3 regions of the Priestia sp. SIMBA_032 genome follow, and region 3 is predicted to be linked to each of the others. Evidence: riboswitches for the same ligand, from Rfam matches in the RefSeq annotation. Region 3 holds a riboswitch; each other region holds the start of a gene.
What was found. Region 3 has a riboswitch for cobalamin ahead of SB717_RS10165 ((2Fe-2S) ferredoxin domain-containing protein). Riboswitches for the same ligand answer to the same signal wherever they lie in the genome.
Positions count from the first base shown of each region.

Region 1: it holds a riboswitch for cobalamin, as region 3 does, so the genes downstream of both, nikA (nickel ABC transporter substrate-binding protein) here and SB717_RS10165 ((2Fe-2S) ferredoxin domain-containing protein) in region 3, are expected to answer to the same signal.
Region 2: it holds a riboswitch for cobalamin, as region 3 does, so the genes downstream of both, SB717_RS15960 (cobyric acid synthase) here and SB717_RS10165 ((2Fe-2S) ferredoxin domain-containing protein) in region 3, are expected to answer to the same signal.

Region 1 is NZ_JAWRXD010000009.1:92,643-103,442, reverse strand. Features, by position in the region: gene SB717_RS22895 (hypothetical protein) at 98-256, shown strand; gene SB717_RS22890 (tautomerase family protein) at 411-800, shown strand; gene ftsZ (cell division protein FtsZ) at 1,160-2,164, shown strand; cobalamin riboswitch at 2,167-2,359, shown strand; gene nikA (nickel ABC transporter substrate-binding protein) at 2,503-4,044, shown strand; gene SB717_RS22875 (hypothetical protein) at 4,114-4,278, shown strand; partial or broken gene SB717_RS22870 (GNAT family N-acetyltransferase) at 4,297-4,629, shown strand; partial or broken gene SB717_RS22865 (CitMHS family transporter) at 4,954-6,266, opposite strand; gene SB717_RS22860 (YfmQ family protein) at 6,409-6,852, opposite strand; gene SB717_RS22855 (lmo0937 family membrane protein) at 7,040-7,177, shown strand; gene SB717_RS22850 (TatD family hydrolase) at 7,210-7,980, opposite strand; gene SB717_RS22845 (SET domain-containing protein) at 8,325-8,720, shown strand; gene SB717_RS22840 (AI-2E family transporter) at 8,756-9,898, opposite strand; gene SB717_RS22835 (hypothetical protein) at 10,026-10,295, shown strand; gene SB717_RS22830 (IseA DL-endopeptidase inhibitor family protein) at 10,544-10,800, opposite strand, start outside.
Region 2 is NZ_JAWRXD010000004.1:334,979-345,778, forward strand. Features, by position in the region: gene SB717_RS15955 (FecCD family ABC transporter permease) at 1-654, opposite strand, end outside; gene SB717_RS15960 (cobyric acid synthase) at 860-2,386, opposite strand; cobalamin riboswitch at 2,479-2,658, opposite strand; gene SB717_RS15965 (YdcF family protein) at 2,806-3,369, shown strand; gene SB717_RS15970 (APC family permease) at 3,428-4,999, opposite strand; gene SB717_RS15975 (nitroreductase family protein) at 5,426-6,073, opposite strand; gene SB717_RS15980 (SDR family oxidoreductase) at 6,540-7,289, opposite strand; gene SB717_RS15985 (DHH family phosphoesterase) at 7,311-8,282, opposite strand; gene hxlB (6-phospho-3-hexuloisomerase) at 8,623-9,171, opposite strand; gene hxlA (3-hexulose-6-phosphate synthase) at 9,171-9,806, opposite strand; gene SB717_RS16000 (LacI family DNA-binding transcriptional regulator) at 9,909-10,800, opposite strand, start outside.
Region 3 is NZ_JAWRXD010000003.1:1,921-12,720, reverse strand. Features, by position in the region: gene SB717_RS10175 (sirohydrochlorin chelatase) at 1-511, opposite strand, end outside; gene cobJ (precorrin-3B C(17)-methyltransferase) at 530-2,152, opposite strand; gene SB717_RS10165 ((2Fe-2S) ferredoxin domain-containing protein) at 2,166-2,546, opposite strand; cobalamin riboswitch at 2,650-2,829, opposite strand; cobalamin riboswitch at 2,948-3,126, opposite strand; gene SB717_RS10160 (hypothetical protein) at 3,273-3,431, opposite strand; gene SB717_RS10155 (M42 family metallopeptidase) at 3,782-4,819, opposite strand; gene SB717_RS10150 (cation:dicarboxylate symporter family transporter) at 4,927-6,198, opposite strand; gene brnQ (branched-chain amino acid transport system II carrier protein) at 6,586-7,941, shown strand; gene SB717_RS10140 (hypothetical protein) at 7,981-8,358, opposite strand; gene SB717_RS10135 (hypothetical protein) at 8,373-9,530, opposite strand; gene SB717_RS10130 (IDEAL domain-containing protein) at 9,716-9,913, opposite strand; gene SB717_RS10125 (ammonium transporter) at 10,047-10,800, opposite strand, start outside.

The sequences.
Region 1 (10,800 bases), on a different contig from region 3:
CTGCATGTGATGCTGTTTATACACAAGAACTGGATCAAGGTTTCTCAAAAATCATTTACACACTGCTGACATTTTGATGAATAGGAGAGGCTACGTGATGTCTAAAAGTGATCATGAAAAGCAACAGATGAGTCGGGCTGATATGAAAAAACAAGCCAAAACATCCTCGCAAAACCTTGTGATGAACGTACTCATTGCCATTGTATCTGTATGTATTTTAGCTCTTATTATAAATGTTTTTGTACTAATGAAATGAGCCGTTATGCTGCTCATTTCTTTTTATTAGATTCAGCTTTTATTGAAGCGTTTGAGGTCAGCACATTGTGAATAGCATATCTTTTTTTTACAAATGATAGTTGTGATATGATAAAGCAATAATACATTAGGCAAAAAGCTGGAGGTTACTTAGTATGCCATTACTTAGATTTGATGTAATAGAAGGAAGAGACGAAAAAGAGTTAAAAGCATTACTAGACGCTACTCACCGAGCGATGCTAGAAGCCTTTGGCGTCCCAGAACGCGATCGTTATCAAATTGTACATCAGCATCCTGCTCATGAAATGATTATTGAAGATACAGGTCTTGGCTTTGAGAGAAGCAAGGATTTGGTTATTATAAGTGTGACGAGCAAACAGCGAACAGAAGAGCAAAAACAAGCTCTTTACAAATTAATTGTAAAAGAGCTGGGAGAAAGCTGCGGTATTCAGCCAAACGACATTATGATTTCAATTGTTGAGAACGGTAATGCTGACTGGAGCTTTGGCATGGGAGAAGCTCAATTCTTAACTGGGAAATTATAAAACGGTTTATTATTTAGAGAAGCCCTTATTTCTAAGGGCTTTTTCTCATTTTGTCTATAAAAATATTATTCTCTTAGTCACATCTTACTCAAAATTAAATACAGACATCTGTCAAATGAATGATACAATAAGCTTATATGCCGTTTTGAGTGGGAAAACCAAAAAAGAGTTCGGCGTACTAACTTCAGAACAACAATAATTTTACATAAAGATGTAAAGATTTAAAGGTTAAAAGAGAAATGTATAAAATCTGTAAAACAAAAGAACAGTTACGCGTTAAATATAGTAGTAAAAGGTTCTTCACGTGTTTTTTCGGATAATAAGAGAAAGTAATTTTGATCATTGAGGAGGAACTTAGAATGTTTGGATTTGATGCAGATGTATCACCATTAGTGCGAATTAAAGTAATTGGAGTCGGCGGTGGAGGAAATAACACCGTTAACCGTATGATTGAACATGGTGTACAAGGGGTAGAATTTATCGCCGTTAATACGGATGCTCAGGCGCTTAACTTATCTAAAGCAGATGTGAAAATGCAGATTGGTGCGGCCTTAACGCGAGGATTAGGTGCAGGAGCTAATCCGGAAGTAGGAAGAGAAGCAGCCGAAGAAAGCAGAGAACAAATTCAAGAAGTACTGCAAGGCGCAGATATGGTATTCGTAACAGCTGGCATGGGCGGAGGAACTGGTACTGGAGCAGCTCCGGTTATTGCCCAAATTGCCCGTGAACTAAATGCTTTAACAATTGGAGTAGTCACTCGCCCGTTCAAGTTTGAAGGAAATAAACGTACGAAGCAAGCAGTAGGCGGTATTACTGCGATGAATGAATCGGTAGATACCCTTATTGTGATTCCAAATGACCGCTTGCTTGAAATTGTCGATAAAAAGACGCCTATGCTTGAAGCATTCCGTGAAGCAGATAATGTTCTTCGCCAAGGTATTCAAGGTATTTCAGATTTAATCGCTGTTCCGGGGCTGATTAACCTTGACTTTGCTGATGTAAAAACAATCATGTCTAATCAAGGATTTGCGCTTATGGGTATCGGACGAGCTTCCGGATCAGACCGGGCAATCGAAGCAGCGAAAAAAGCGATTTCTAGTCCGCTGCTAGATGCATCGATTGATGGAGCAAGAGGCGTGCTGTTGAACATTACGAGCGGCAGTAGCTTGAGTCTTTACGAAGTACAGGAAGCAGCAGATATTGTCACGTCTGCTTCTGATCAGGACTTAAATATGATTTTTGGATCTGTGATTAATGAAGACTTAAAGGACGAAATGATGGTAACCGTTATTGCCACTGGATTTGATGATGAAGATGTTTCACCATCAGCTTCTACTTCTAGAGTTTCAAGAGCACGCTACTAAATTAAATAACAAGCTTTTATGGTGGTAATTGTTTTTTGTCAATTGCCTTAAAAGGGAATCCGGTGCAAATCCGGAGCGGTCCCGCCACTGTAACAAGGAGCCTTATGTCAAAAAGCCACTGTCTATTTAGAGACGGGAAGGCGGTATAAGGCAATGACTTGAAGCCAGGAGACCTGCCATAAATCTCAGCACACAATAACCTACGAGGATAGGGAGGTGTTTTGGCAGAATCAAAAATAAGATAAACAAGGGATACGTTTATCTGAATTTGTTGTGAAGACAAGCACTTCTTTTTAGAAGTGCTTTTTTGTGTATTAAAATAGAAGGTGGAAAAATCAATGATAAATAATAAAAAACTCGTGTCTATGATATTTCTTGTGTTACTTTGCCTCACTGCTTGCGCTCCTAATGAAGAGAGCGTAAGTATAAAAGAAAGAAAGAAAACGGATAAAAGTGTAACGTTCTTATTTAATTTTACATCTGCAACGCTTGATCCTCATACGGATGATAATTATACAGCAGTTCGTGCGGGAGTAGGGGAGACGCTTGTTAAAATCAGCGACGATTTAAAAATAAAGCCTTGGCTTGCTGAAAAGTGGGAAACGAAAGATAACGGCCTTACATGGACATTTATGATAAGAAAGAACATCACGTTTCAAAATGGAAAAGCGCTGGATGCAAATGCCGTTAAGTCTTCTCTTCAAAGAACGATAGATCAAAGTTATGCGATGAAAAACGCTTTAAATATTAAAGAAATGAAAGCGAACGGTCACATGCTGACAATTACGTTAAAAGAACCGATTCCTAAATTCCCTTCTGAATTAATGCATCCAAATACAGCTATTATAGACGTTGATGCTTCTAATATAACTAAGAAGCCCATTGGTACGGGTCCATTTCGCGTCTTGTCTTTTGATCAAGGAAATCAAGTGAAATTAGGGAGATATGAACATTATTGGGATGGGAAAGTGAAATTAAAAAACGCGATTTTTGCATTTAACGAAGATGCTAATGCGCGAGTTGCTGCTCTTCAGTCCGGGACAGCCGATATTATTTATCGCCCGCCTTTAGAAAGCTTGAGCACTTTACAAACAGATCCGTCTTTTAAGGTAAGTGGAGTACCTAGTGTACGTACCCATTTATTGCTTTATAATCAAACCAATGACGCATTAAAAGACGAAATTGTAAGAAAAGCTATCGATGCTTTATTGAACCGAAAAGAAATTGTCAGCAGCATAATGAACAATCAAGCGACAGCGGCTCGAGGTCCATTTTTACCCCAATTTCCTTTTGCTGATAGTACTGCTAATGAGCAAAGAGGTATGACATCTGCTAAAAAATATTTAGAGAAAGCAGGCTATCAAATCAAAAATGACAAAGCAATCAAAAATGGAAAGCCACTATCGCTCTCTCTTGTCACATACAGCTCTCTGCCAGAACTGCCTTTAATTGCTCAGCTTATACAGTCTAATGCGAAAGAGTTAGGAATTACTATTAAGATTCACCTAGTTGAAGATAGCGATGAATATATAATGGCAAAAGATGATTGGGATTTAGCATTGTACAGCCTTATCACAGCACCTAGAGGGGATGCCAGCTATTATTTAAGTACGAACTATTTGCCGGGCGGTGGTTTAAATGCCAGTCGGATTAATGACGATAAGCTAACAAAAATGATTCAGCAGTTAAATTCAACAGTAGATGACGCAAAACGAGATCAATTAGCCAAACAAGCAACCGCCTTGATTAATAGAAAAATGCTGACGTCATCGATTGTATATCCAAACATTGTTGTTGCTTACAATCAAAAAGTGAAAAACTGGACAACAAATCCAAGCGAGTATTATATGCTGACTCAGCATTTAGATGTAACCCCATAGTCAATATTGAGACATAGAGAGGGAAAAGAGAAAGTATAAAATGACAGATAAAAGGACGTGACAATAAACGTGCAAGAAGTACAAATGTATCAAATTAAAGAAGTAACAGAAAAGGATGCTGAAGTGATTCAGTTTGTCATGAATATGCGAAATGAGCTGTTTCCTATGCTGGAAAAAAATCAGCTTCCTGTGGATTTGCTTCATTTTAATGAACATTATGTTCAAGCGAAATGAGCTGCTTTTTTTGCAGCTGTTATGGAAAGTCAACAAGTAATTGGAACCATAGGTTTATACGCTTACGATGGAAGGTTTCATGCATTAAAAAAGCAATATGAACATAAAACTGCAGCTGAGATTGTAAAATGCTATGTCGATCCAGCGTACCGGCGTCTAGGCATTGGACAGCAGCTGTTAAAAGCAGTAGAACAATTTGCCCAAAGTCATTTTTATGACACGCTGTATCTGCATACTCATCCTTTTTTACCTGGAGCTATTCCTTTTTGGGCTTCACAAGGCTTTATCAAAAGGCTAGCTGAACAGGATGAACCATGGAATACGCTGCACATGGACAGAAAAATACAATGAGTCATAACGTAACGAGATCATACAGTAATTACCATGGAATCTATATACGGGCTCATGCTATAATGAACGTAACTTACATTTATAGCCTGTAGGGCAAGTCCTTACAGAAAAGAACCACGTTTCGAATTGGCTGAAACGTGGTTCTTTTCTATGAAAAAAAAATAACAAAATATTTTCAAAAATATATATGAAATCGCTTTCAAAAAAATGAAATATATTATATAATTACTAGTGTTGTGTTGTACTTTGTTAGTGTTAAATCAATATCCTACATGTGTGAGCCGATTGCCTTATGGTAGTCGGCTTCCTTTTTTATGGTAGAGTCTAAAGGGAAATAGCATTCGTTAAAATGGCTGTAATTGTCATCACAATAGTTGTCCCAAAGGCCCACTTGAAAAGAAACTTTTGATGCTCCCCAAAATCTACTTCAACCAGCCCAATCAGAATGAAAGTAGCGGGTACTAAAGGAGATAGGGGAAACCCAGTTGTGGAATGTCCCAATAAAGCTGCTCGCCCTATTTCTACAGGGTCTACACCAAAATTAGCTGCTGTATGGCTAATAACAGGTAAAATGCCAAAGTAATAAGCATCAGGTGAAAATACAAAGCTAAGAGGAAGGCTCGTTATTGCTACAACTAAGGGAAGGTGAGAGCCCAGCCATTCAGGAGTGAGGCTGACGATGGTATTAGCCATGGCATCCATCATTTTTGTTTCTGTAAAAACGCCTGTAAAGATTCCGGCTGCAAAAACCAACGTACTAACCATTACAAAGCTGTTTGCATGACTTAAGATTCTTTCCTGCTGCTCTTTTGGATGAGGAAAATTAACAAATAAAGCAATGGCAAAAGCAATAGCAAATAAAATAGGAATAGGGAGTATGTCTACGACCAAGAGAGTCATTAAGCACAGTGTCAATAAGGCATTAAACCAAAAGAGTTTAGGTGGCTTCCCAGGAGTCTTCCCAGGAGTCTCATGAACTGAAAGCTGTTCAGCAAAAGCCATTGATGAACCTTTTAAATGAATGGTTCCTAAGCGCGCTTTCTCTCTTTTTCCGAGTAGATATGCTGAAAATAAAGTCCACATCAATCCCGCTGCTATAGCTGGAATAAGAGGGTTAAATAGATCTGATACTTCTAATTGCAAACTTGCTGCGGCTCTTACGAGAGGACCTCCCCAAGGAATCATATTCATAACACCTGCGCTTAAACTAATAACACAAGCCAGTATTAGTCGGTTCATTCCGAGTTTTGTGTACAAAGGAAGCAAGGCGGAAACTGTAATTAAAAATGTAGAAGACCCGTCTCCGTCCAAGCCAACAAGCATTGTAATAACGGCAGTTGCCATTACGACTTTTAAAGGATCGCCTTTCACAATGTTTAGGATACGAGAAATCATAGGATCAAATAAACCGACGTCAATCATTAGTCCAAAATATAAAATAGCAAAAACGATCATAATGGCCGTAGGAGCTACTTTTAAAATACCATTCATCATCATATTGCCCATATCGGCACTAAAACCTCCAATTATACCAAAGAGGATACGACAAAAATAAAAGCAACAACCACGGACAAGCGTTTACTGATGACAAGAAATAGAAAAGTAGCAATCATTCCAAACCCTAACAAAGAAAGCATTATCCATCACCTCTTAAAAAGTTAGAAGATTATATTAATTCACATTATAGCATTAGAATTACTGTTAAAGGTTGGTATTTTTAAATAAGATAGCTTCAAACTAAAACTAAAAACTAAAAAGGCCGCCTTATAGGCGACTGGTTTAAGCTAGGTCAGCTGTTATGGTCTGCTTTTGAAGGTGATCAGACAGCAGGCTGTAGGCGATAATCTTCTTTTTGTATTGTTTCACGACGTCGACATGATCATGATAGCTGTATACGCATAATCGAACATCGTTTTTCCCTTTTTTCGTATCGATAACAAGTGGAGTTTCACTGTCTTCTAGGTGTTTATAATAGTCCTTATTTCCTTCATGGACATAATATTGTTTTAAAAATGTTGCTTTATTAAAATAATCAATCACTTGAATTTTATCTTTGCCTTCTAAATGTTTCCCATCAACTGTGACAGTAGCGTTTTGATCATCAAGTGTTGGATGTAATTGGAACTTGCTCAAAAGCCATTTGACAACTGGAGTTGGAAGACACGTTACTAATATTTTGAGCGCACTTACAAGAATAATGGAAAGTAGTACAATCCATGTCATAGTTAATCATCTCCGCTTAAATGAAATAAGATTACATACTTATTTTACCACAGAGAACATGATTGCTTTTTGTACATTATGTGAACCTTCTTTAGTGAAAAGATGTATATGAAATGCGTTTATTTATGCACATTTAGGGAAATATAAAATTATAACAAATACTACATATAAAAAAGGAGAAAAAATTATGTTGTGGACGATTATTGGACTTTTATTTATTTTTTGGTTATTAGGATTAGTTTTTCATATTGGCGGCGGCATCATTCACATTCTTCTTGTCATTGCAGTGATTGTGCTGATCGTAAAACTTGTGAAACGAATTTAGATATAAAAAGCCTTTCCTTAGGGAAAGGCTTTTTATATGGAGAGATTATAAAAACAAGCTGTATTTCGATATAAAAAATCATATGTTTCCGTTACAGAAACCCTTTTGAGACGTGCTATTTGCTGAATGGACTGATGCATCATTGATGGAACGGTTGTCTGGTTTTGAAAAGGTCCTTCAAATGGCCACGGCCCATCTGTTTCAATCATCAAATAGTCAAGAGGGTATTCCGTGGCAAGCGCTTGGATTTTAGGCTTATATACAATATCAGGTGTAACGGAAATATAGTAGCCGTTGTTTTTCATTCGCTCAACGGTCTTTTTAGCTCCTTTGAACCAGTGGAAGTGAGCTTTAGACACAGAATGTTTTTCTAGTAAGTCGCACACGATCTCAGCATCTTCATATACAGCATGCAGAATTAACGGCTTTCTCCACTTTTTTGAATGAATAATAAAAGCTTCAAGCAGCTCCAAATAGGGCTCTAGAGAAAGAGGGTATGTCTGCCTTAAGTAATAAGGTAGACCAACCTCACCAACAGCGATCATTTCTTCATTGTTTTGATCGATCCAAGCAAACAGCTCCGCTAATTCATTTGAAGAAGGCAGCATTTGTTCAGGGTGAAATCCGTAGGCGGGTTTCACGCAGGAATATAACTTGCTGATTTTTTGATTAAGTTGGCAAGAGTGTAATGTAGAAGATACAGAAATAAGCGCTTGTAACGAACGATCCTTCTCTATTATGTCTTTCCATCTTTTCGGTTCATATTGATCGAGGTGAATATGCGAGTCAATGATTCGTTTCATAAATACTGCTCCTCCCAGCTCATTTTGTTTAAAAATAATAGGTAAGAAAACGTATGATTCTGTTAGACTTCCACTTTATTTCTTATTTGTTTTTTTGTTCCCCCATTTAGTAATAGATGAAAACGTATAAATAACAAGAGCTAACCAAATCATTGCGACTCCATGTCTAAAATAAAACCACATCGCATGTTCCTACTAAGGTAAGTGCTTACACAAGCGCGTATGATATACGTTCCTTCAGCTTATATTCAAGTGGTTATGAAAAACAGTTGATTTCCCCTTTAGAAACTGTCAAGCTTAAGGAAGAAGAAAATCTTAGAGGAAAGAATATATAGGTGACGAATATGATCGAAATAAAAAAGTCTACGATAAGCAACGGAGAATTTAATAGAGGTGTATTTGCTAAGCAAGATATTAAAAAAGGAACGCTTATTCACGAAGCTCCCGTAATCGCTTATCCTAATAAAGAGCATGATTTTATTGAGAAAACAACACTAGCGGATTATGCTTTTGAATATGGAGTGAATCATACGGCTATTCTTTTGGGATACGGTATGCTGTTTAATCACTCGTATACACCAAATGCTACGTATGAAATTAATTTTGACAATCATACCTTTGATTTTTATGCATATACGGATATCCAAGCAGGGGAAGAAATTCTCATCAACTATAATGGAGATGAAGATGATCAAGAGCTCCTTTGGTTTGATCGTGAAGACGAAGAAGAACAAAAGTAAAAAGTTAAGCCCATCGAAAATCGATGGGCTTTTTATTATGCTTTTTTATCTGGATACATAGTAGAATTCAAACGGATGAATTGATAAATATGCGTAATAATAACTTTTAAAACGGCATATCCAGGAACGGCTAAAATAATACCGATGATTCCGAATAAGTTTCCGGCGGTTAGAATGACAAAAATGACCGTAATCGGGTGAATATCCAGGCTTCTTCCCATAATCTGCGGAGATATTACTTTACCTTCAAGCAATTGAACAACTGCCCAGACAATGGCTAGTTTTACAAGCATGAAAGGAGACGTAATAAACGCAATAATAATGGCTGGAATAATGGCGATAATAGGACCAAGGTAAGGGACAACATTGGTTACCATGGCGATAATCGCTAGAAGTAATGCATAATCTAACCCAATAATCAGATAGCCAATGAAAAGCAGTACACCTATACAAATCGCAACAAAAATTTGCCCGCGAATATATGCGCTTAATGCGTGGTTCATGTCGGCTAAAATGAATTTAGCTTCAGAACGAGAGCGGTTTGGAAGCAGTTTTACAATGTAATTAGGCAAGTTTTTCCCATCTTTTAATAAGTAGAAAAGAATAAAGGGTAAAACGGCAACCGATAATATAATTTCTGTAATGGTGCCGACAAAGTTCACAATACCGCTTGAAAATCCAGAAACATATTTACTCAAGTGTTTTGATGCATCTTTTGAAATCTTATCTAGGTCCGTGTTAGCCGACTGAAGACCCTGTTCGACATATCGGTTATTCGAAAGATTCGTCACCGCATGCTGAACGTCATGCGTCAGCTCTGGGATATTATCAATAAGACGGTCAACTTGATTTTTTAGAGGCGGGATAACCGATGAAATAATAATGGCTAATGCGCCGATAATCACTATGTATAAAACAAGAATGGAAATAATTCGTTTTACACCTTTTCGTTCTAAAAAGTCAACAAGCGGATTAAATAAATAAAAGCAAATTCCTGCTAAGATAATCGGCAGTGCGATCGTTTTAATAAAAATAGAGATAGGAATTAAAATAAATCCGATTTTTGATAACGAAAAAATAGTCATGCTGAGAATAAAAATAATAATTGTATATACAACAAATTTATTATTTAAGATTTTTTCTCGGAAAAAAGTTCCTTTCTGAGGTCTAGGTTCCAAGCTGTTCAACTCCTTTAAAAAATAAACGTATAGTTATCATACCCTGATTTAGACTAATTTAAGAGGGTTTTTTACAAAGAAGTGTGCATACTAGTAGAAAATCTTCTAGAAAGAAGGTGTGAAATCATTGAAAGAACACAAACAACCATCGTATGATGATTTCTCTACAGTAGAAAAAAGCCACGAGTATATAACCGCTGAAGAATTTCCAGACGGTCCTTTCGGCTCTCCTGTTAATCAAAAACTGGGGAAATCTACTTCATGGGAAGAAGGGCAGCGAACGTATAGCGCATTTAATTATGAAAACAAAAATCTTCATAAAAAAGCGCAAAGATTATTTCCAGGCGCGCATCCTGTACATGATAACCCAGAGGACCATGAACAAAATCCTAGTTAATGTCTTTATTATGCTCTGAATATATTGCCCTATCTTTTTGCTGAATTATGTTGACAATAAGAAATTTAGCCTGTAATATAAAACGTAACTTATCACTGTTTCTACAGGATTCGACAAAATTTAATTTACTTAAACTTGTGATCTCAACTTCTATTTACAGCTATTAGAGCGCTGTAAGTAGAAGTTTTATTTATGTTATCGATGAAAAAGAAAAAAGCAGGTCTGCTCAAGCAGGCCTGCTTTTTTTATTATTGAACAGCGTCAAATTTATTTACTTTCCACTGTGCACCAGATTTATAGAATGTGACAGTGCGTTTTACGCTGCCTCCATCTACAGTTGGAACTGTAAATTCATAAGAGCGAACTGTTGCTGTTTGATACACAAGTTTTGTTTTTGCTTTTGACCATTCTAACATGCTGAATCCGTCGCCGATTGGGTGTGCAAGTTTGCCGTTATATGTGATATAGCCGTAATTTGTTAGTCCTTTTTCTACTGCACTATTTG
Region 2 (10,800 bases), on a different contig from region 3:
TAAAAAGAACGGCCCTAAAATTTGAATATGAGACCATCCTCTCATTGATACGCTTCCCATTAGCCAGTATAAAACCTGTCTTACATCTTCTTCAGGAGAAAGAGCTACAATTAATGAAATAAGCGCGCTCATAAAGGATGATAAAATAATCCCTGCTAAGATGATGGTTTCATTGGCCAAATTGCCGCTTGCGAGTTTCGTAATACCAAAAACTAAAAGAAGAGTAATAAAACCAGATACAATGCCGACTACAGGCAGTGTGAAGATAGACAAACCAAAAATACTCCAATGAAAATAAATTGCCATGACAGAGCCAAGGGTTGCACCTGAGGAAACCCCGATCGTATAAGGATCAGCAAGCGAGTTTCTTAATAGCCCTTGAAAGGCAGCCCCTGCTATTGAAAGCGAAGCTCCTACTAAAAATGCCACCAGTACTCTTGGAAAACGAATTTGCCAAATGATTAAATCCATGTTTTCCGGACCGTGATATAAGGATAGCCCGGTAAGGTGGCCAATAATAATTTTGATTGTATCTCCTACGGTTAACGAAACTGTACCAATAAATACGCCCATAATTACCGAAGTACATACAATAAATAAACTGACTATGTATAAAATAGATGCTTTGTTTAAAAAAATACGTTTAAAAATCAATACGTTCAGCTCCTCTAGGAAACGAGGCGTGATGTTTTACATTACATTAACCATTCATTTTCCTGTCCATAAACCATGTTTCCATCCTACATAGTATTGGAAACAATCATCTTTTATTTGTTACGAGTGCTAGACTGTTGAACTAGGCAACGTAGAATAGCGTACTAAAGTTCCCGGTGAAAAAACAAGCGAAAACCTCTACAAGCTACACTTTTTGTGCTTGCTCGGGGCTTTTATAGTTGTCAATTAAATGATAAAGCTTTTCCATATCTACAGCTTCTCTCACATATGCTGCTGCTTTTGAAAAAGACTCCTCTTTTTGCAGGCGACTGTTGAATGTGTCCGTAATAGGCGGCAATTTTTTATGTTTACGAATTTGATTAAGCAAAGCCCTGCGCAAAGCATCGTTATGAAACACATCATGAACATACGTGCCAACAACGTTGTCTTTAACCGTTCCTTCTTTTTCATGCTCTACCACTGCAAAAGCTTCCGTGGTACTCTTAGAAACCGTCTTTCCCATATGAATTTCGTAGCCTTCAATCGAAACTCTTTCACTTTCTAGCTGGACATACCCAGCAACTCTTTCTGTTTTTTTGCTGGTTGTCATAACGGTTTCCACTGGAAGCAAGCCCAGCCCTTTAATGGATTCAATCCGAGATTCTACTGCATCAGGGTCTGTAATTGTCTCCCCTAGCATTTGATATCCTCCGCAGATGCCAATGACGTGAACGTTCGTTGTGTTCAAGACTTGATTAATGGCTAGAGCCAGGCCGCTTTCTTGTAAAAACTGCGCATCTTCAATCGTATTTTTGCTTCCTGGTAAAACAATTAAATCAGGCGTACCTAATTGCGACGGCTTGGTTACAAGCCTCACGTGACAGTCTTCTTCTAAGCTTAAAGGATCGATGTCTGTAAAATTTGAGATGCGAGGATACGAGATAACCGCAATATCGATTTCTTTTAACGGGTTCACAAGCGTTGAGTAATTTCTGAGTGATAACGAATCTTCAGCGTCAATTTCCACGTCATGCATATAAGGAATCACTCCTAGTACCGGAACTCCCGTGTATTCTTCAAACCACTTCAACCCCGGTTTTAAAAGCTCTAAGTCTCCTCGGAATTTATTGATTAACACCCCAATTACTCTAGGTTTATGTTCATCTGGGAGCAATTGAAGAGTACCCACTAAACTCGCAAAAACCCCTCCTTTATCAATGTCTCCTACTAACACAACAGGGGCTTGGGCTATCTTTGCTACGCGCATATTTACCAGTTCCCGATCGTTCAAATTCACTTCAGCAGGACTTCCAGCACCTTCAATCACAATTCGATCATAATGATTGGCAAGCTCTTTATAAGACTCCGTGATAACGTTCAAACCTTCATTAAAAAATTCTTGCCGATACTGAAAAGCAAACATATTACGAAGCGGCTTTCCATGAACGACAATTTGAGATTCATGATCACGAGTTGGTTTAATCAAAATAGGATTCATATTGGTTGTTGCTTCGACTCCAGCCGCTTCTGCTTGAATTCCTTGCGCTCTTCCAATTTCTTTTCCATCCATTGTAATGTATGAATTAAGCGCCATATTTTGCGATTTAAACGGTGCAGTTTGATAGCCGTCTTCTTTAAAAATACGGCAAAACGCTGTAGCAATCATGCTTTTTCCAGCGTCTGAGTGCGTTCCTTGAATCATAAGAGGTTTTCCTTTTTTCACTTTTTCCACTCCCTATCACATAAAAAAACCTTAACTGTAAAAGTCAAGGTTTGGTCATGCGCTCATTAACACATTGTCTTGACTTATTTCTCCCACCGAAAAATAAGGGGTTTTTAAAAGCAGGTCTCCTGGCTTATGCTTCATTTTACTTCTGCATCCTTCCTAGTTTGACTAGTGGGTCTTTGCAGGTTCATCCACATTTACAGTAGCGGGGGCTGCACCGGATTTACACCGATTTCCCTATTATCCTCCTTAGAGGCACTTTTAAAATCATTTATTCTTTATTGTAACGAATTTTATAACCATTCACAATAACGATTTTCTTCTATTATTATATATTACTGTGTTTATACTTATTTGGGTCTCTTATGCTATAATAACAATTATTTTCCAAACATCTTATGAAATAGTTAGGAAGGTGCTCGTAGTTGAAGAAAAAAATCATTTATATCTTTATTAGTTTGCTTGTTCTTTATGCTGTAATCATGTCTTTTTGTATGTATCAAACCGCTCATCAGCCTGTTCCGCAAAAAGCAGATTATGTGCTTATTTTAGGTTCGAAAGTAGATGGAGATCAAATGTCTCCTAGTTTAAAAGAACGAGCAAAAACGGCTTTATCTTATTTAAAGACTCATAAACAAACAAAAGTTATCGTAACGGGTGGAAAAGGATCCGATGAAGAAATTTCTGAAGCAGAAGCAGCCTATCGTTTTCTACGAAAAGAAGGAATTAAAAAGAATCGAATTATAAAAGAGGATCAGTCAACTTCTACTTTTGAGAATTTCACTTTCACTAAAAAGAAAGTTGATATTCAACACAAAAAAGTCGTGCTTGTTAGCAGTGATTTTCATTTATTTCGCGCCTCTATTATTGCTAAACGTCAGGGTTATGATGTTTATTCTTTAGGTGCAAAGACACCAAATTCAATTAAACTTCAAGCCTACTTTCGTGAGTATGCTGCTATCTTAAAAACGTGGCTGTTTGATAAATAAATAGAGTACACCCCTGTACAAATAAAAAACACGGCATGAATTCATGCCGTGTTTTTTATTAATCATCTGTATCGATAACTGCTTTTGGTAAACCTGTGTATTTCGCCCAGTAGAAAATACCGATTGAAACAAGAGCAATTAAAATTAAGTCAAGCGGGTTGCTTAGCACACCCTGTCCTCCACCAAATGAGCCTAGGTAAGAGATAACAAGCATAATAATATAATAAGCAACTAGCCACCAAGCAGATTTAAGCTGCTGTGCAAATTTTACAACGTCAGTTGGTACGTATTTCTTAAATGCTACGTAGATAACAACCATTAGAAGCTGTGATCCTAGAAGCCAAGAAATTGTCGTCCATCCTGACCAATATACGATGTATGAACAGAAGATAAATGAAACAGGAGCAATAACGCTCATACCTTTTAATTTAAAAGGCTTTTTAAGGTCTTTTGCATTTACTCTGAATGCAGCAGCTGAAATTGGCGCAATCGCATAAGACAGAATAAGTGCCACTGAACATACGTTTACTAGCGCTTCCCAAGAAGGAAATGGCAGTGTCCAGAATACGGACATTCCAAATGATAGCCATAGTGACGCACGTGGAATTCCTGTTTTCTTATCTACTTTTGAAAAACGTTTAAATAGTGTTCCATTACGAGACCAAGCATAAACTAAACGAGAAGTTGTATTCATGAAGATGTTCCCGTTACCGCCTGGTGATAAAATAGCATCAAAAATAACAAGCGTTACTAACCAGCCAAGGCCTAAAATAAGTGCAATATCTTTAAATGGTAAAGAGAATTGCTCTTGAATTGTTCCCCACCCTCCTGATAGCATATCAGCCGGGATGTTACCAATGAACAATACTTGCAGTGCTGTGTAAATAATCGCTGAAAGTACAATACAGATAATGAGCGCGATTGGAATATTACGCTGCGGATTTTTAACTTCACTGGCTACAGAAACAATAGGGTGAAGTCCTAGGTAAGCAAACATAACGCCACCTGTTGAAATGGCTGCTTGAATACCATTAAAACCAAACGGAGTAAAATCGCCAGTTGTAAAGTTAGCTGATTTAAAGTGATAAGCTAACACGACGATAATTGTAAGAGGAACCGCATATTTGAACACAGATATAATAACATTTGACTTAGCAAATGCTTTTACACTTACGTAGTTAATGATAAAAAATAGCGTTAATAACGCGAACTGAAATAACCAGCCGATTGTAGTAGGCGATTCAGAACCATGTTTAGTTAGACCAGGAAGCCAAAAAGCAACATACTGACGTACAGCCGTTACCTCGATGGCAATCAAACTAGTGTAAGCAATAATGGTAATGAATGAAATTAAGTAACCCACTAAATGACCGTGTGAGTAAACCGGATAACGGATAATTCCACCGGTACGCGGCAGCGCTGCTCCAAGTTCAGCATACACTAAACCGATAAGTAAAATAATGACTCCGCCAATCAGCCACGAAAAACTTCCGGCTGGACCAGCCTTTGACGCTACGTTACTAACCGCAAATAACCAGGCGGAACCAAAAATAGCCCCCATCCCAATTAACGTTAGGTCAAGTAACGATATTGATTTTTTAAACTTTCCTTGATTTCCTTGATCAGACATAATATCCTCCTTTAAAATTTCCACTCCACACATCTACGCCCTTGCGTCCGATATGGGATTCTTTACATCATCCTCCTCTTACTAAGACCTCACAAGTGGATATGTTAACAAATATTCTCTAAAAAACCAAGTTAAAAACTTTATTTTTTTGTAAAACATCGTTGAATTGCTTATGTATAGCGCATAAATTCCACAGAAGATTTGAGGACTACTCCTCCTATTTAACCGCATTTTTCTTAGGTTAAACATAAAAGAATATTCAAACTATTTGTTGTAAAAAAAAGGTCTGGGACATAACGAAATCGACCGCTAGAAGCGGCTACATACGCAACCCCAACGCTTGCCATACCAATAAAAAAATCCGAACGATTTATCGTTCGGATTTTGCTTCAGCTAAAATAATTTTGTCCGTGCCTCTTTTTTTGCTTATTTAAATACTTTTACACGTTCACTTAGCGGTTGAAATTCTTTTTCACCCGCAGGTGCCACGGGATTACCAAATGGCATTTGGGCAATTAATTTCCATGAGCTTGGAATATGCCAAGCTGCTTTTACTTCATCATCAATCAATGGATTGTAATGTTGCAATGTTGCTCCTAGGCCTTCGAGCTCAAGCGCTGTCCAAATCACATGCTGCAGCATGCCGGATGATTGGTTAGACCAAACCGGGAAATTTTCACTGTAAGATGCGAACTGCTTTTGCAGCCCTTCAACTACTTCTTGATCTTCAAAGAAAAGAACTGTTCCATAGCCGCTTCCGAATAAGTTCATTTTTTGATCCGTATCTGAAAAATTTTCAGCTGGAACAATTTTACGAAGCGTTTCCCTTGTAATATCCCATACTTTATCATGCTGTTCGCCAAATAAAACGACTACGCGTGCGCTTTGGGAATTAAATGCTGAAGGAGTATGTTTCACCGCAAAGTTAATAATTTCTTCAATTTTTTCTTCTGATATTTTTACATTTTTATCAATTGCATAAATAGAACGTCGGTTTTTAATTGCTTCATAAAAATCTTTTCCAGCCTGTTGTTGATCACTTGATTTATCAAATAATTTATCTAAAAAACCCATTTTCCACACTCCTAATTGTTTGTTTTTTTAACCTTAAATTGCATGTTTATACCCTTCCCCCTGATAAAAGGAGATAAACAAGATATAATGAATTCTTATATCTCTAATTCGAGATATTAAACTAAAAAAATACTAATTGAAATTTAATTACTTTATGTAACTTACTTTACAATGATTATTATTACCTGTCAACAGAAAAATTATTATTTTTTTGTTAATCATCAAAAGAGGTTGAGACATAACGAAATGAATCCAATCTAAAATGAACAAATGGGATATATGAGCTGAACCGCTTTTTCCGCAGGAGTCTTCGTCGTGCCCTTCAATCAACTGCTAGAAGGAACGAAACAGGTGAAACCTACGTTCACCGTAATAAAAAAACGAACCGCTAATCAAAAATTTTGATCAAGGGTTCATTTTTTCACTTCGTCTAAAATACTTTTATTTCAGCTTTTTTTATAGATACTTAATGTTCATAATTCATCTTTCGCGTCATTCCCCCGTCTACTACGAGGTTAGCTCCTGTTACAAAATCATTTTCAGCGTTTGTTAAGTACATACACGCTCTTGAGATATCCGCCGGCGTTCCAACTCGATTAGAAGGATGCTGCGTATGATCGATTTCACGAAGGCCATCGTAGTCAGATGTCTCGATCCATCCTGGAGAAATAGCATTTACCGTGATGTTGTCATCACCAAGCGAAATGGCAAGTGCATGAGTTAAAGCAACGATGCCGCCTTTTGTAGCGGCATAGGCTTCGGTGTGAGGTTCAGACATTGTAGCTCTCGTAGAAGCTAAGTTTACAATGGAGCCTCCGCTTTTGTTTTTTCTCATCACCTTAGCTGCTTCGCGAGAGCATAGAAACACGCTGCGCAGGTTCGTATTGATAATGTCATCCCATTCATCAATGGTTAGATCATACGGTGATTTCCAGCGGGAAACACCTGCATTATTAATTAAAATATGTATCGTTCCGTACGTACTGACCGTTTTTTTAACGAGATGTAAAATGTCGCTTTCTTTTCGGACGTCTGTTTTTACAAAAATGGCTTCTCCGCCTTGTCTTTGAATAGCCTCTGCATGACGCTCGCCTTCGATTTCGTCCACATCTGCCAGTACCACTTTTGCTCCTTGTTTCGCGTATGCGCGTGACACATCTTTACCTATTCCGTTCGCAGCTCCGGTAACAACAACAACTAAATCTTTAAACGACATATCATCTCCTCCTTATACGCTTTATTCACTTTTTTCTTCGTCTTTAAACAAGTGATCCGTGACGAAAAGAGCAAACGTTTCAGCCGTTAACTTGCATCCAGAAGCTTTTGGATGACCTCCTCCTCCAAGGTGCCCAACAATTTCGGCTAAGTTGATTTCGTCTTTTACTGCACGGAAGCCAATCTTTTGGCGCCCCATGTCCACCATAACGGAAAAGTCGATATCTTCGTTTTCTAGACACAGTGCGTTTCCTAGCTCAGACTGATATGTATCTGCAAATACAATGCCTACGTTGTATGCTGTTTTAGCAATTTTAACACTTTCTTTTATAATTTGTTTTTGCTTGTCGTAAATGTATTTTTCAATCTTCTTTTCTTCTGCTTCTAGTAAAATTTCGTGTTTGTCCGTAAACGTAAATTCTTGATTTTCAGTATGATACGATTCACGAAGCGTTTCTAGAATGGTCTCTTTAAATTCTTCATGCGGGATTAGATAATATAGATGATTGAGGCGCTTTGCTTTCAAATTATTTTCATGGAACCAGTCCCACGTATCAAATAAGCGCACAAGTTCTACGTATTCATCAAGCAGCTCCGTTTTTTGAAGCATGTTGCGGCGCACTAAGTAGTCGTAAAAAAGAGATGTAGCTGCCGTCTTTTTACCATTTTCATCTTCTGCAATAACATGAACCCAATCATATTTCTCAGCTAGCGGAAGAGCAGAAATATGATGGTCAATAAGAGTGATTTGCTGTCCTTTTTTTACCAGTTCATTTAATTTTTCCGCTACTTCATCGTTTACGCTAATATCCGTTATGTATAAAGCTGTGTCTCCATCGTTTTCTTCTTCAATAAAATGCGTCACTGTGTCATTGATGCGACCTATGCTTACGGTGCTGTAATCAAAGTTGTCGTCGCCAAACGCTAACCGACCCAACAGTGCTGGACTTACCCCGTCTAAATCGTTATGTGAAATTAATTTTATTTTTGTCATTAATCAAAACTCCTTTATTTTCAGTCGCCTTAGTATATGTACCGGCTTGTATATTATAGCAATTTCAACATAAAAATGCTGTTATTTACTTTGAAGAGAAGGAATATATTCGCAATAACCAAAAGTAAAGTAAACGTTTAGACCTAGACTTACTTGTATCAAAAGAGAGTGAGACATAACTACATCGATTCAATCAACAGCTAGAAGAAACTACACACATGAGACCTACGCTCACCAATACCAATGAAAAAATCCGAACGAATGTGATTCTCCATCAAGAATCTCGATTCATCGTTCGGATTTTCTTTTAAATAACCTACTTTTTTCAGCCTCTTTCCACTTACTCTAAATTGCTGTGCTGCTTAAACGCCTGTTCATGATTCGTGTGGTTCAAATTCCCGTATTCTAAGCAAATCGTATCAAATACAACATGAGCACATTGATCAAACAATGAACCAAGCGGCTGAATAGAAGCTGCTTCATTTTCGCTTCGGTATTTGGTTGCAGCGGGAATGTGTAAAAGCTCATCAGTATGAGCAGTTAATGGTGATTCTGTACTAGCTGAAATGCCGATAACTGAACATCCTACTTCTTTCGCTTTTTTTGCTACACTCACTACTTGCTGTGTTTTTCCTGAGCCTGATACAGCCACCAATACGTCACCTGCTGCAATCGAAGGAGTAATAGTCTCCCCCACAACGTATACTGTTGCACCTAAATGCATTAGTCTCATCGCAAATGATTTGCCCATTAACCCTGAGCGACCTTCGCCTATAACAAAAATTCGTTTCGCTTGGTAAAGTGAAAATGCTACTTCTTCTATTTGAGGCTCTTTTATGTGATTCATTACGGTCGTAATTTCGTGTAAAATCGTTTGTGTTTTTGTCATTATACGTTCCCCCTGCTCATAAATAAGTCTTGAAATTCAGCAGATGCCTTTGCCACATCCGAACTTTTTGTAATCGCTGATCCAATAATCGCAACATCTGCCTTCATTTGAAGTAATGCTGCTGCTGAGGCTGGATTAATTCCTCCTGCTACTGCTATTTGCGCATCTGAATGAAAATACCGACGCAAATTTATTTGACTCAGCGATTTTCCTTCTTTTTCTTGCTCATCTTTGCTGATATGATGGCAGAAAATAGCGTTTCTATAAATACTTACTTGCTTTTGCGAGCTGCTTGACGTGTTTAATAAATCAACCATCATTTTTTTATTCCATTTTTCGCTGACATTTGCACATGTCTCTATCGTGGGTAAAGGTGATACGCCCATGACTGTTGCTATATCTGCTCCTGCCTGATAGCACATTGTAAATTCATACTCTGCGTTATCAATCGTTTTGATATCTGCTACAATCATCTTGTGCGGAAATGCCTGTTTGATTTTATAAATGCTTTCAATTCCATACTCTTTTATAAGAGATGTACCTACTTCAATCCAATCAACAGAGGGTTCTGCCAGCTTGGCAAGGATAATAGCTTCTTCAATTGTGACGCGATCTAATGCTAATTGTATCTTCATATTCCTTCTCCTCACTTTCTACTAAACCGGTTTAGTAACAACGTAAAAAAATCTAATGTTTTGATGGGCTAAAAAGAGCACGCCATAGGCGCTCTTTTTAGCTTAATGCGACAACGTTGTTTCTCGAATAATTAATTCACACTCATATTGATACTCTTCATAAGCTATCTTTTCTTTCAAAATTTGCTTAATAAGTAAATCTGCTGCTTTTGTTCCCATGTCAAAAGCAGGCTGCGAAATCGTGGTAACGGCAGGCGTTGCTACATCTGCGTAAGGAATATTATCATAAACAATTAAAGATAAATCATTTGGGATATTAAATCCGTGTTGTTTAATAAATTTCTGTACTTCAATGAACACTAAATCGTTTCCAGCAAGCAGCGCTGTCGGCGGATTATCGGCTGCAAATAGCTTCTCCAGCGCTTTTTGCATGTCCGCTTTTTTGCAGTTAATAATCATGAATTCATTTACAGGCATATTGGCTGATGTTAACGCTTCTTTGTACCCTTCTACACGTTCAATCCGGGGTGTAATAGTTAATGGTTCTGTAATAATCGCTATATGCTTATGTCCAAGCTCGAGCAGATGCAAAATAGCCTGTTTTGTGGCCTCTTGGTTGTTCGCCACTACGGATGGAATTTTTCCTTTTACATCATGAATTTTACGATCCATAATAACAACTGGGTATTCTTCTTTGATCATCTGCTCATAAAGAGAAGTATTGGCACCCGTTGGAAATAAAATAAGGCCATCTACTTGCTTTGCTTTTAACATATTAATATATTTCTTTTCTTTATCAGGGTCATCATCTGCGTTGCAGATGATGGCATGTATATCTTGCGAATGGCAATAGTCTTCAATGGCACGAATGACTTCAGTAGAAAACCTGTGCATAATATTTGCGACAATAATCCCAATCATTGACGTTCGCTTTTGTTTTAAGCTCCGTGCTAGATAGTTGGGCTGATAGCCCAGTGTATCGATCGCTTCTTTA
Region 3 (10,800 bases):
CCATAAAAGAAGTTTCAACGATTTTATAGTTTGTTTTTTCCCAAAGAAGACGCGTAATTTTATATAAATCACTGTTTGCATCAGGATCACTTCCTCCTCGCCCTAAGACAATAACAGCCGTGTCTTCAGCTGGAGTTTCTAAATTCTCTCCTGATTCTTGTAATCTCGTTTTTAAAATTTCAAGGGCTTCTTCATGAACGCCAATGGGACGTCCGTATACGAAGTTTACGTGTGGATACTTTTCCTTAGCCTCATCTATAGCCGCCGGAATATGTATTTTAGAGTGGCCGGCAGGCAAGAGCATAATTGGAATTACAACTACATCTTGTGCTCCTTTTGCCACACATGTATCAATGCCTTGACTTACATTTGGGCGTTCAAATTCTAGAAAACACGTTTCTACTAAAATAGATGCGTCCCAATCATGCTTCATAGTCGAAATAAATTCGCGAATTTGATCGTTCCCTTCAGGATCTCTGCTTCCATGACCGACAAATAAAACTGATTTCATATAATGCCCTCCTATTTTTTAATCTCCACACGGAGCTGGTTCTATTTTTATTTTTGGTGTTATATCTTGATAGTCGAATCCGTAAACGTTCTTCACACGCTTAAAAAATTTATGAAATCGCTCATTAGGATGACCTTTTTCTTTATACTCATGGACAATGTTTTCCACTATTTCAACAATGTCATCAGGTGCTATGCCTTCCGCCACGATTTGACCTGAATGCGCATTGCGTCCAACCGTTTTAGCTCCTAAAAATAAATCAAACGCACCTTTTCTATAGACAATGCCGATATCTTCTTGAACAGCACCGTAACAGGCCATACCGCATCCATTAATACCAAGCTTCAGCTCTTTTGGCATGTCCATTCCCCCGAGGCGTTTTTGTAATTCTTCCGTATGTGGAATAGCATCGCTTTTTTCTCCGTCACAAAAATCACACGCTTTGATTGTGAACACATCTCCGACCGGAGATAGTAAAAAGGAAGCTGCTTGGAGCTTTTTAATAATCACATCTGGCTGAGTCGTTGGAATTTGCAGTTTGATTTGATGGTCAGGTGTATACTCCATCGTACCGTTTTCACCAACAACGTCTGCTAGTGTTGTCATTTGAACAGGCGTAAATTTCTTATTTGCAAGTCCTGGACTAACCGCCACTTCGAAAATAGACTGTATTGGCTGATGTACGACCGCAGAAGTAGGTTCACCTAAAATTGCTTGAAGCGCTTCTTCTGCAAGGGCTCGTGAAGTTGCTGTTTCTTCTGGTTTGGTCTGAACAGCTTCAATAGCTGAAGCTGTTTGCTTTACAGTCTCTTCTTGATCGAGAGCCCATGGTTCCGCTTCTTTTCGAAGTCGCTGATGCGGTCTTAGCGGCTGCTCCGTTTGGTTGAGGGTATATTTCCGCTGATATCCGCGCGGTGTAATCATTAAATCGTCGTAAAAGAACGTAGATGAATTCCCGACAATAACGGTAGTCAGCATGCCAATTTCATGATTTAACATGTCTTTTAAGTTGGTCATTACGACTTCTTCACGGTCACGATAAGCACTTTTCACAAGACCAACAGGCGTATCAGGAGAACGGTACTTTAATAGAATTCTCTGCGCTTCAACAATTTGTCTTGTTCGTCTTCCGCTTTTTGGGTTGTAAAAAGCCACTACAAAATCTGCTTGTGCAGCTGCTTCGATTCTTTTTTCGATTAGTTCCCAAGGCGTAAGGTGGTCACTTAAACTAATTGTACAAGCATCATGCATCACGGGCGCTCCAAGGAGGGATGCGCATGAATTAATAGCCGAAATGCCAGGAATTACTTCCAGCTCTACGCCCGTTTCTTTTTTCCAGCCTTTTTCAATCAACACTTCATACACAAGGCCTGCCATTCCATATACTCCTGCATCTCCGCTTGAAATGACAGCCACGGTTTTTCCTGCTTCAGCTTGCTTTACAGCTTCTTGTGCACGGCTTACTTCTTCGGTCATTCCCGTACTAATAATTTGCTGATTCGTTAACAGTCCTTGAATTAATTCCACATAGGTTTTGTAACCGATAATCATATCACTTTCTTGAATGGCTTCTCTTGCTCGCTGTGTAATATGTTCAAAGCTTCCCGGCCCAAATCCGATAACTAATAGTTTACCTTTCATGCTAGCTCCTCCTTTATGCGTTACTTTTTACTTTGTCAATTCCTTCTATGGAGTCACTGTTTTCCGGAGAAACGAAACCATTTTGATCATATTCATAAATAAGCGATTCCTTTATACTGCAGCCTCCTGCTAAATGTTCTTCGACAATCCGGTGAGCCACGGTTTCAGTGACCTGCTTGTACCAATCTCCTGAAGGATACACAATAGCTACAGGAGCATCTTTACATCTTCCGTTACAGCGTGTACGCGTTGTATGAACCGTTTCATCCAAATCCAGTTCCGTCACTTTATTTCGAATAGCTTGGGTGGCTTCTTCTCCACCTTTTCTCATACAGCTGCTTCCATTACAAATCAATACGTGATGTTTTGTTCCATTTAAGTTCCAAGTCGTCACACTCATTCGCTCCTTTACTAAAAAAAAGCGCCTCTATCATTGATAGAGGCGCAGAAAAATTCAAACTAAGTTTTTGCACTTCCACCTATATCCCGTAGGGTAAGCTTCGCATTAGAAAAAGGCTGGTTTCCTGACTTCGATTCATCACTTGATTACGCCTTCCCGAATACAGTGGCATATGCAATCAGCTCATCTTCACAGTGGCGGGTACCGCGCTGGCTTCACACCAGACTTCCCATTTAACGCAATGTAAACATTGCGCACCTTTTTTGCACGATATGTAGTTTTGCGACATGAGAAAAACCCGCTTCGCTAATATGCGAGCGGGTGAAACGTCAGAATAAGAGTGTACACGAATGCCACTTTAAGCCAACGTTTCCCTTCCCGCTCCCCGGAGAAATAGAAACTTCACAATAAAGACAGGTCTCCTGACTTGTGTATCATTCTACTTGAGAACCTTCCCGTGATTTTTCCACAGTGGTTATACTCGTTCGTCCACACTTACAGTTGCGGGGGCAGTACTGGTCTTTCACCAGTTTCCCTATTAAGCCTTCTTGGCATCTTTACTGTTGCTGTTTGATATATATGAACCTTTTAAACTATCAGAATAATAGAAGTAACTACCATATCATAGCGTACATTTTTTTTTATTTCAACTCTATTCTTTTCGAAGGATACAAGCATCTATAAAAAAACAAGAGCATAAAGCCAGCTCTTGTTTTTTCATTATATAGCAACTAATGTTAAATGAGGATCGTTATAATACACGACTTCTGAAAGAACTTTACAGCCATTTGTTTTGGCAAAAGCTTCTCTCGCCTGCTTTTCAGTATCAAATTCAAACATTTTCATTTCTTTTCCAGCATATACCGTCAGTACCCACATGAAAAGATTCGCCTCCGATTATTGTAGTGATCGCTATATCCACATTATGACGAAACCATTTCCTTTTGAAAACCCATTCTACAAAACTTGTCACAAGAAACTTTTAAAAATTTAAAAACATTTTAACTTCTGTAAATGAACAAAATGTACAAAAGGTTTAAGCAGTATTGTACTTTTTTAAAAAGGTGCTTTTTTAACCAACTGTTGATTCACCAGTAAAAAATATATAGTATTTATAAAAAAAAGAAGCCGGACAGCCGGCTTCTTTTTTAAGAAAGGAAAGTACAGACATCGCAATCCCGTCCTGTTCTTTCCTTTGCATAAAAATACACTAATTAAATATTCCTTTCTTAAAGCAGAACCATGTTCGACTGCACATAGTAATAGAGAAGCTTATACGTATGATTCAATGAATCTCGATGCGTTCTCTCAAACGCATGAGAAGAATCAATTCCTGGACCAATTAAGCCGTGTACGATATCGTGTCCGGCACGAATAGCAGCAGAAGCATCTGATCCGTAAAACGGATAAATATCTAATTTGTACTGAACATCATGCTGCTTAGCTAGCTCCACCAAATGTTTTCTCAAACCGTAATGATATGGTCCGCTTGAATCTTTTACACAAATAGACACGGTGTATTCATCAGTAGATTGTCCATCTCCCATAGCACCCATATCAACCGCTAAGTATTCTACTGTTTGAGGCGTAATGTTCGAATTTCCTCCGTATCCAATTTCTTCATTATTTGAAATGAGAAAATGCGTAGTGTATGGCAGTTCGATCTGTTCTTCTTGAATTGTTTTCATGAGCTGAAGCAATAAAGCTACGCTTGCTTTATCATCGAGATGACGAGATTTAATAAAACCGCTTTTTGTTATTTCTACACGAGGATCAAACGAAACAAAGTCGCCGACTTCAATTCCAAGGCTGCGAACATCTTCTGCGCTATGTACTTTTTCATCCAATCGAATTTCTATATTTTCTTGATTCCGCTCAGCTTTCCCTGCATTTTTATACACATGCACAGATGTTTGATGCATAAGGATGGTTCCTGTAAATACTTCTCCTGATGAAGTTTCAATTTCACAATATTCTCCTTCAATAGAATTGTAGCGAAACCCTCCAATCAGGTCGATTTTCAGACGTCCACTCGGTTTGATTTCTTTTACCATAGCACCTAATGTATCGACATGAGCCGTCAGCATGCGGTGGTGATCTGTATCTTTACCGGGAATAGTAGCGACTAAGCCTCCTTTTCGATTACGATACGTTTGAATATTTAGCTCTTTTACATAGTCTTCGACAAATGAAATTACCTTTTCTGTATTTCCAGAAGGACTGGGAATCGAAACAAGCTTTTTAATTAACTGAACAGTTTCCGTCATTATGACACTTCCTTTGTCTCTCATTTCTTTTATTTTACCATATGTTTCAAAAAAGATAACAGGCAGCCCCAAACAAAAAAGCCGGGCAGCTGCCCGGCTTTTTTGTTTTAAGCTATGTTTGATTTCTTTAATTCGTTTGTGTAATTTAATGATTTTTGCTTATCAAATTCACCTTCAGACTTCGACATCACAATCGCAGCTAAAGCATTTCCTACTACGTTAACTGTGGTACGCATCATATCAAGAATGCGGTCAATTCCTGCAATAAATGCCATGCCTTCAAGAGGGAAGCCCATGGATTCAAGTGTAGCAAGTACAACTACAAACGATGCCCCTGGTACACCAGCCATTCCTTTTGACGTTAACATTAGCACAAGAAGGAGCTGAATTTGATCCATAATGGAAAGGTCGATGCCGTACATTTGAGCAATAAACAGCGATGCCAGCGCCTGATAAATGGTTGAACCATCTAAGTTAAACGTGTAGCCCGTTGGAATTACAAACGATGTAACCGACTTAGAACAACCGAAGTCTTCCATCTTTTTGATAAGAGAAGGTAAAACAGCTTCTGAACTTGCCGTTGTAAATGCAAGAAGCAGCTCGTCTTTTAACACTTTTATGAGCGTAAACATGCTTGTTCCAGCCATTTTAGCAATAATTCCAAGAACCACAAGCACAAAGAAAATCATGGTGAAGTAAACGGCGAACACTAATTTTCCTAATGGAATAAGTGATCCGACACCAAACTTTATAATATTAACACCAATAAGTGCAAATACACCTACTGGAGCAAATTTCATCACCAAATTAGTTACCCAAAACATTGCATCCAAGACGCCTTCAAAAAAGGCTAAAACAGGTTTTCCCCTCTCTCCAATCGAAGCTACGCCTACACCAAACAGTACGGAAAATAAAATGATTGGTAAAAGATCGCCTTCTGCTACCGATTGAAAGACGTTTGTCGGAACGATATGAAGAAGCTCTTGAGCAATCCCTGTACTTTCAGACGTTTTTGCCGTTGCCTCATATTGAGAAATATCGCTTTTTTCAATATGTCCCATATCAACCCCTGCACCAGGATGGAATAAGTTCGCGGCAATAATCCCCACTACAATCGCAATGGTTGTAACAATCTCAAAATAAAGAATTGTTTTTCCGCCAAGCTTACCTAATTTTTTGATATCGCCTACTCCTGCGACCGCTACGATTAATGCTGAAATCACGATCGGTACGACAATCATCTTAATTAAATGAATAAATATGTCTCCAACCGGCTGTAAAATAGAAATGGCCGTATCGCTTCCGTAAAAGATAGCACCTACAGCTACGCCTAAAATCAGTCCAATTAGAATCTGAGTTGCTAGACCTAACCTTTTCACTTTCTTGCTCCTTTCGCACAGTTGACTTTCATCCATCGAGCATATGCGGTTCAACGAACCGTGTATAAATATACATCCTTACAGCACCTTATGTAAACAGTTCTTTCCTAATAAGGATGTAAGGCCGCACATGCAAATTTTTAAAAGCCACGGTTCTGTTTTATCATATCAAATAATTGTTGTATACTGAGATTTTTTTGCTAAGTATTTTTCTATTTTTGCTATTTCAGCGAATAAATTAAAAAAATAAAATTTTATATTGAAATATGCATTTTAGGTTAGTATAATACGATACATGTTTATTTTTATTATTCGAATATAAAATTCTGAAAATTTTAATTATTCAACACGATAATAAAAAGCATTTATAATTTTGGAGGTTTTAACGTGTCAAACAAAGTTCCTTTTTCATTTATAGTGGTTATTGGCTTTATGCTTTTTGCCCTATTCTTCGGCGCAGGTAATTTAATCTTCCCTGCAATGTTAGGTCAGTCTGCCGGAAGCAATATTTGGTCAGCAAACGCTGGATTTTTAGTAACGGGTGTAGGTCTGCCTCTTCTAGGTGTTCTCGCATTTGGTTTTTCCGGAAAAGAGGATCTGCAGTCTTTAGCTAGTCGCGTACACCCAGCTTTTGGTATTATCTTTACTACGATTTTATACTTGGCAATCGGACCGCTTTTTGCGATGCCAAGAACGGGAAGCGTTTCGTTCGAAATTGGCGTTAAGCCTTTTTTATCAGAAAATTCAGGGCACCTTCCCCTTATCATTTTCACGGTAATTTTCTTTACTATTACCTGCTTTTTTTCGCTAAACCCTGCGAAAATTGTCGATTTAGTAGGGAAAGTTTTAACACCTATTAAATTAACGTTTATTGGAATATTGGTAGTTGTAGCCGTTGTGAACCCAATTGGAAAATTTGAAGCACCAAGCGAAGCTTATACAACACACGCATTTTTTAAAGGCTTCCAAGAAGGCTACTTAACAATGGATACACTAGCATCATTTGTTTTTGGAATTATTATTATTAATGCAATTAAAGAAAAAGGAGCAAAAACTAACCGACAAATTATCACAATTTGTGCAAAAGCTACGGCTATCGCTGCCGTTATTTTAGCTCTTATTTATAGTGCATTGTCCTATATGGGTGCTTCAAGCGTATCAGAGCTTGGACGTCTTGATAACGGAGGTACGGTTTTAGCTGAAGTATCAAATTACTACTTTGGCTCTTACGGTGGAATTCTTTTAGGTCTGATGATTACCGTTGCTTGTTTAACGACAAGTGTAGGTCTTGTAACATCTTGTTCATCTTTTTTCCATAAGCTGTTTCCAAGTGTTTCTTATAAGTTGATTGCTGTCATTTTATCAGCGTTCAGCGCCGTTGTAGCAAACTTTGGCTTAACGGAATTAATCGCTATTTCGGTTCCGGTCTTAACAGCTATTTATCCGTTAGCTATTGTGTTAATTGCTTTAACATTCTTACATCCTTTATTTAAAGGACGTTCTGAAGTTTACCAAGTAAGCCTTCTGTTCACGTTTATCGTTAGTTTATTTGATGGCTTAAATGCTGCTGGATTTAAAATTGCGGCAGTAAACGATTTGTTTACATCGATTCTACCTATGTATGGAGTGGGTCTCGGCTGGGTAGTTCCTGCTATTGTAGGAGGATTAATCGGTCTTGGCTTTACCTTCCTTCGTACAAATGATAATACGAACAGCAACACTTCAAGAAAATTGATTAAATAAAAAGAGGATGCGAGTGCATCCTCTTTTTATTATGGCGTCTTATGAGTAAGGAGTTTTTTTCTCCATTAACTTCACTTCTTCTTTTAACACACGTTTTTCGTATAGATATTTATCCGTTCGTTGAAAATGATATTTATCAGCTTTTTCTTTTTCAGACGTGGTCAAAAGCACTCGACGATCAGAAGCATCTGACACACCAAACGTTTCATTTTGATAAGTAGCATACGGAGCTACAAAAAACACTTCTTCAACAGCATCACGAGGAACTTCTTTTGTAAAAGTCGTGTCATTGTATGGAATGAATCCATTTGCTACATCGTCTTTATCATAGCTAATCAGCTTTATACACCCGTTTTCCGTTTCATAACATTCGTAATCTCGTTCATTATATGCTGCATATAAACCTTTTCGAATCACAAAAAACCAGTCCTTTACATTGGGTTAGCAACCGCTGGTACAAATCGTTTTTCTTCTGCCACATAGGTAGCCAAAAGTACTTCTTCCCCATTTACCACTTGGTATAGTTCCGCTCCATTTGCTGGTGGATAATAGTTATCAAATTTGAACTCTGGAACGGTTTCCCCGTTTCGAGACCCTGTAAACCCATTAAGCGTACATGGAGGTCCATCTGTTGTTTTCCCTCCGAACACAGTTCCGTAGGGAATATCAACGTGGCTTACCGCTTGCGATTTAAATTTGATTACACCGTACGTCGATCCTTCTTCAGGAAACGGCCTTTTGCCTGAACCATCTGTATAATCTAAACGTAAGCTTTCAACAAAATCTTTGTACGAAGTAATATCATGAACATCTTCAGCTTTAGCTACATACCCTCCTAGCGCTGTATAAGATCCATCTACATACTTTTCAATATCTTTAGCAGGGATCGTTTTTTGCAGTAGCGTATCTTTTGTAAGGGGCGAAACAGAGTCACGTATAGCCTTCATTACTTCTATTTCATGAGAAGTTAATGTTTTAACATCCTTTAATTTTAGTTCATTAAACTCCTTTTTTGTAAGATTAACGCGCTTCAGCACTTCATTAATTTTTTGATCAAAATCTTCTAAGCTTTCTAAATCTGAAGCCGTATAATGAGCATCAACTGTCCTTACATCTTTATGTACTTTTTTAACTTCATTTAATTCATACTGTTCTACTTCATCAGCCGTTTTAAACGTTTCAACGCTTGAAATGGTTTCGCCATTCGTATCAGCTACAACGTAACCGTCTTCAGCTTTTATCACATATCCGACTTCTCCGTTACCTAACGCAATTAAGTCTGACTGTTGAAAAGCGGCTTTCTCTTTTTCTTTTTGAAATTCTTTATCTGTCATTCCCTTAGTAACGAGAGCTTTAAGTTCTGATGTGTCTTTACTGTCTTTTTGATTTGCTTCTACTTTCTCAGCTGTAACTGATGAAGTTTCTGTATTAGATGGAGAATGAGTGACCGTCCCGATGACAAAAATAAGACCAAACACAATCCCTATGCCATACAAAAATTTGCTTGTTTTATGAGCTCTAAATAAAATTCCTAACACAATACAAACAATACCTGCAATTAAGCTATCTACTAATAATAGATGTCCCAACCAAACCCCTCCTCTTTAATTCTCGTTTATGTTAAAAAAATCCATAAAAGAAGTCAATACAATTAATGTAAATAAAGTTTTAAATAGGAATATGTTCATAATTATTACTAATTAATCCCTTTTAGTAGGTCTCAAAAATAAAACACACCATCTAAAATAGATGGTGTGTGAAGTATAGTAAGTAATTAAGAAATTTGTTTAAGTTCTGATGAGAGTTTTAAAAACTCTTCTTTATTTTTCATCAATAGCGTGCGGTCGATTTCTTCTTTTAGCTGTGCTTTACGAAATTCTGCAATCGCCTTGTCTAAAATCATCTCAGCGAATAATGCATCAAGCACCTTTCCGTTGGATTTTTGCGGTGAATTAAGTAAATTCTTTTTCATAAGAAATCAACTCCTTGGCTTTTTTATAATATAACACAAATATTCTGACTTTTCAATCATTTAAACCAAGTATTTTAAATCTATTTTTTTCACATAAAAAGGCCGCCCTTTTGTTATAAAGCGCGGCCTTTTATTACGAATCTGAGGCTTTTTCTTTTACTTCCGCATAGTAGTTTTCATATTCAATAAATTCAGGAGCTTGATGAGCTGCCATGATACCGTGGTAGCTGATATCTAAGCCCACTTCTTCTTCTTCTTCCGTAGATCGAAGCGGAACCACCAAAGAAATAACCTTTAACCCTATCCACGTCGTAACAAATCCCCAAGCGCATAGAGCGATTAACCCAAGAAGTTGAACTCCAAGTAACGTCCAGCCTCCTCCTGTAAACACACCGCCGTCTGTAGAAAACAAGCCCACAGCCAACGTACCCCATATTCCCGAAGCAGCGTGTACAGGAAAAGCTCCTACAGGATCGTCGATTTGACGTGCTTCGAGCCAGTTTGTAGCTGCCATCATTAATAAGCCAGATACAGCTCCAATAAAAATAGCAGATGGTGTGTTAACAAAAGCGCACCCGGCCGTAATGCCAACCAGTCCAGCAAGCGATCCATTTATTACAGAAGGTGCATCTGAACGGTTGTAGCGAAATAAAGTATAAAATAAAGTAGCTGCTCCGCCTGCTGCTGCTGATAACATTGTGACAATAGCAATGTGACCAATTCTAACGTCAGTGGCACTTAGCGTACTTCCTGCATTAAACCCGAACCATCCAAACCATAATAAAAAAGCACCCACTGATGCAAGCGGCAAATTGCTTGGAAGAGAAACAGAACTAATTCCATTTTTCGTGAACTTCCCTTTTCTCGGTCCAATCATTATTGCAGCT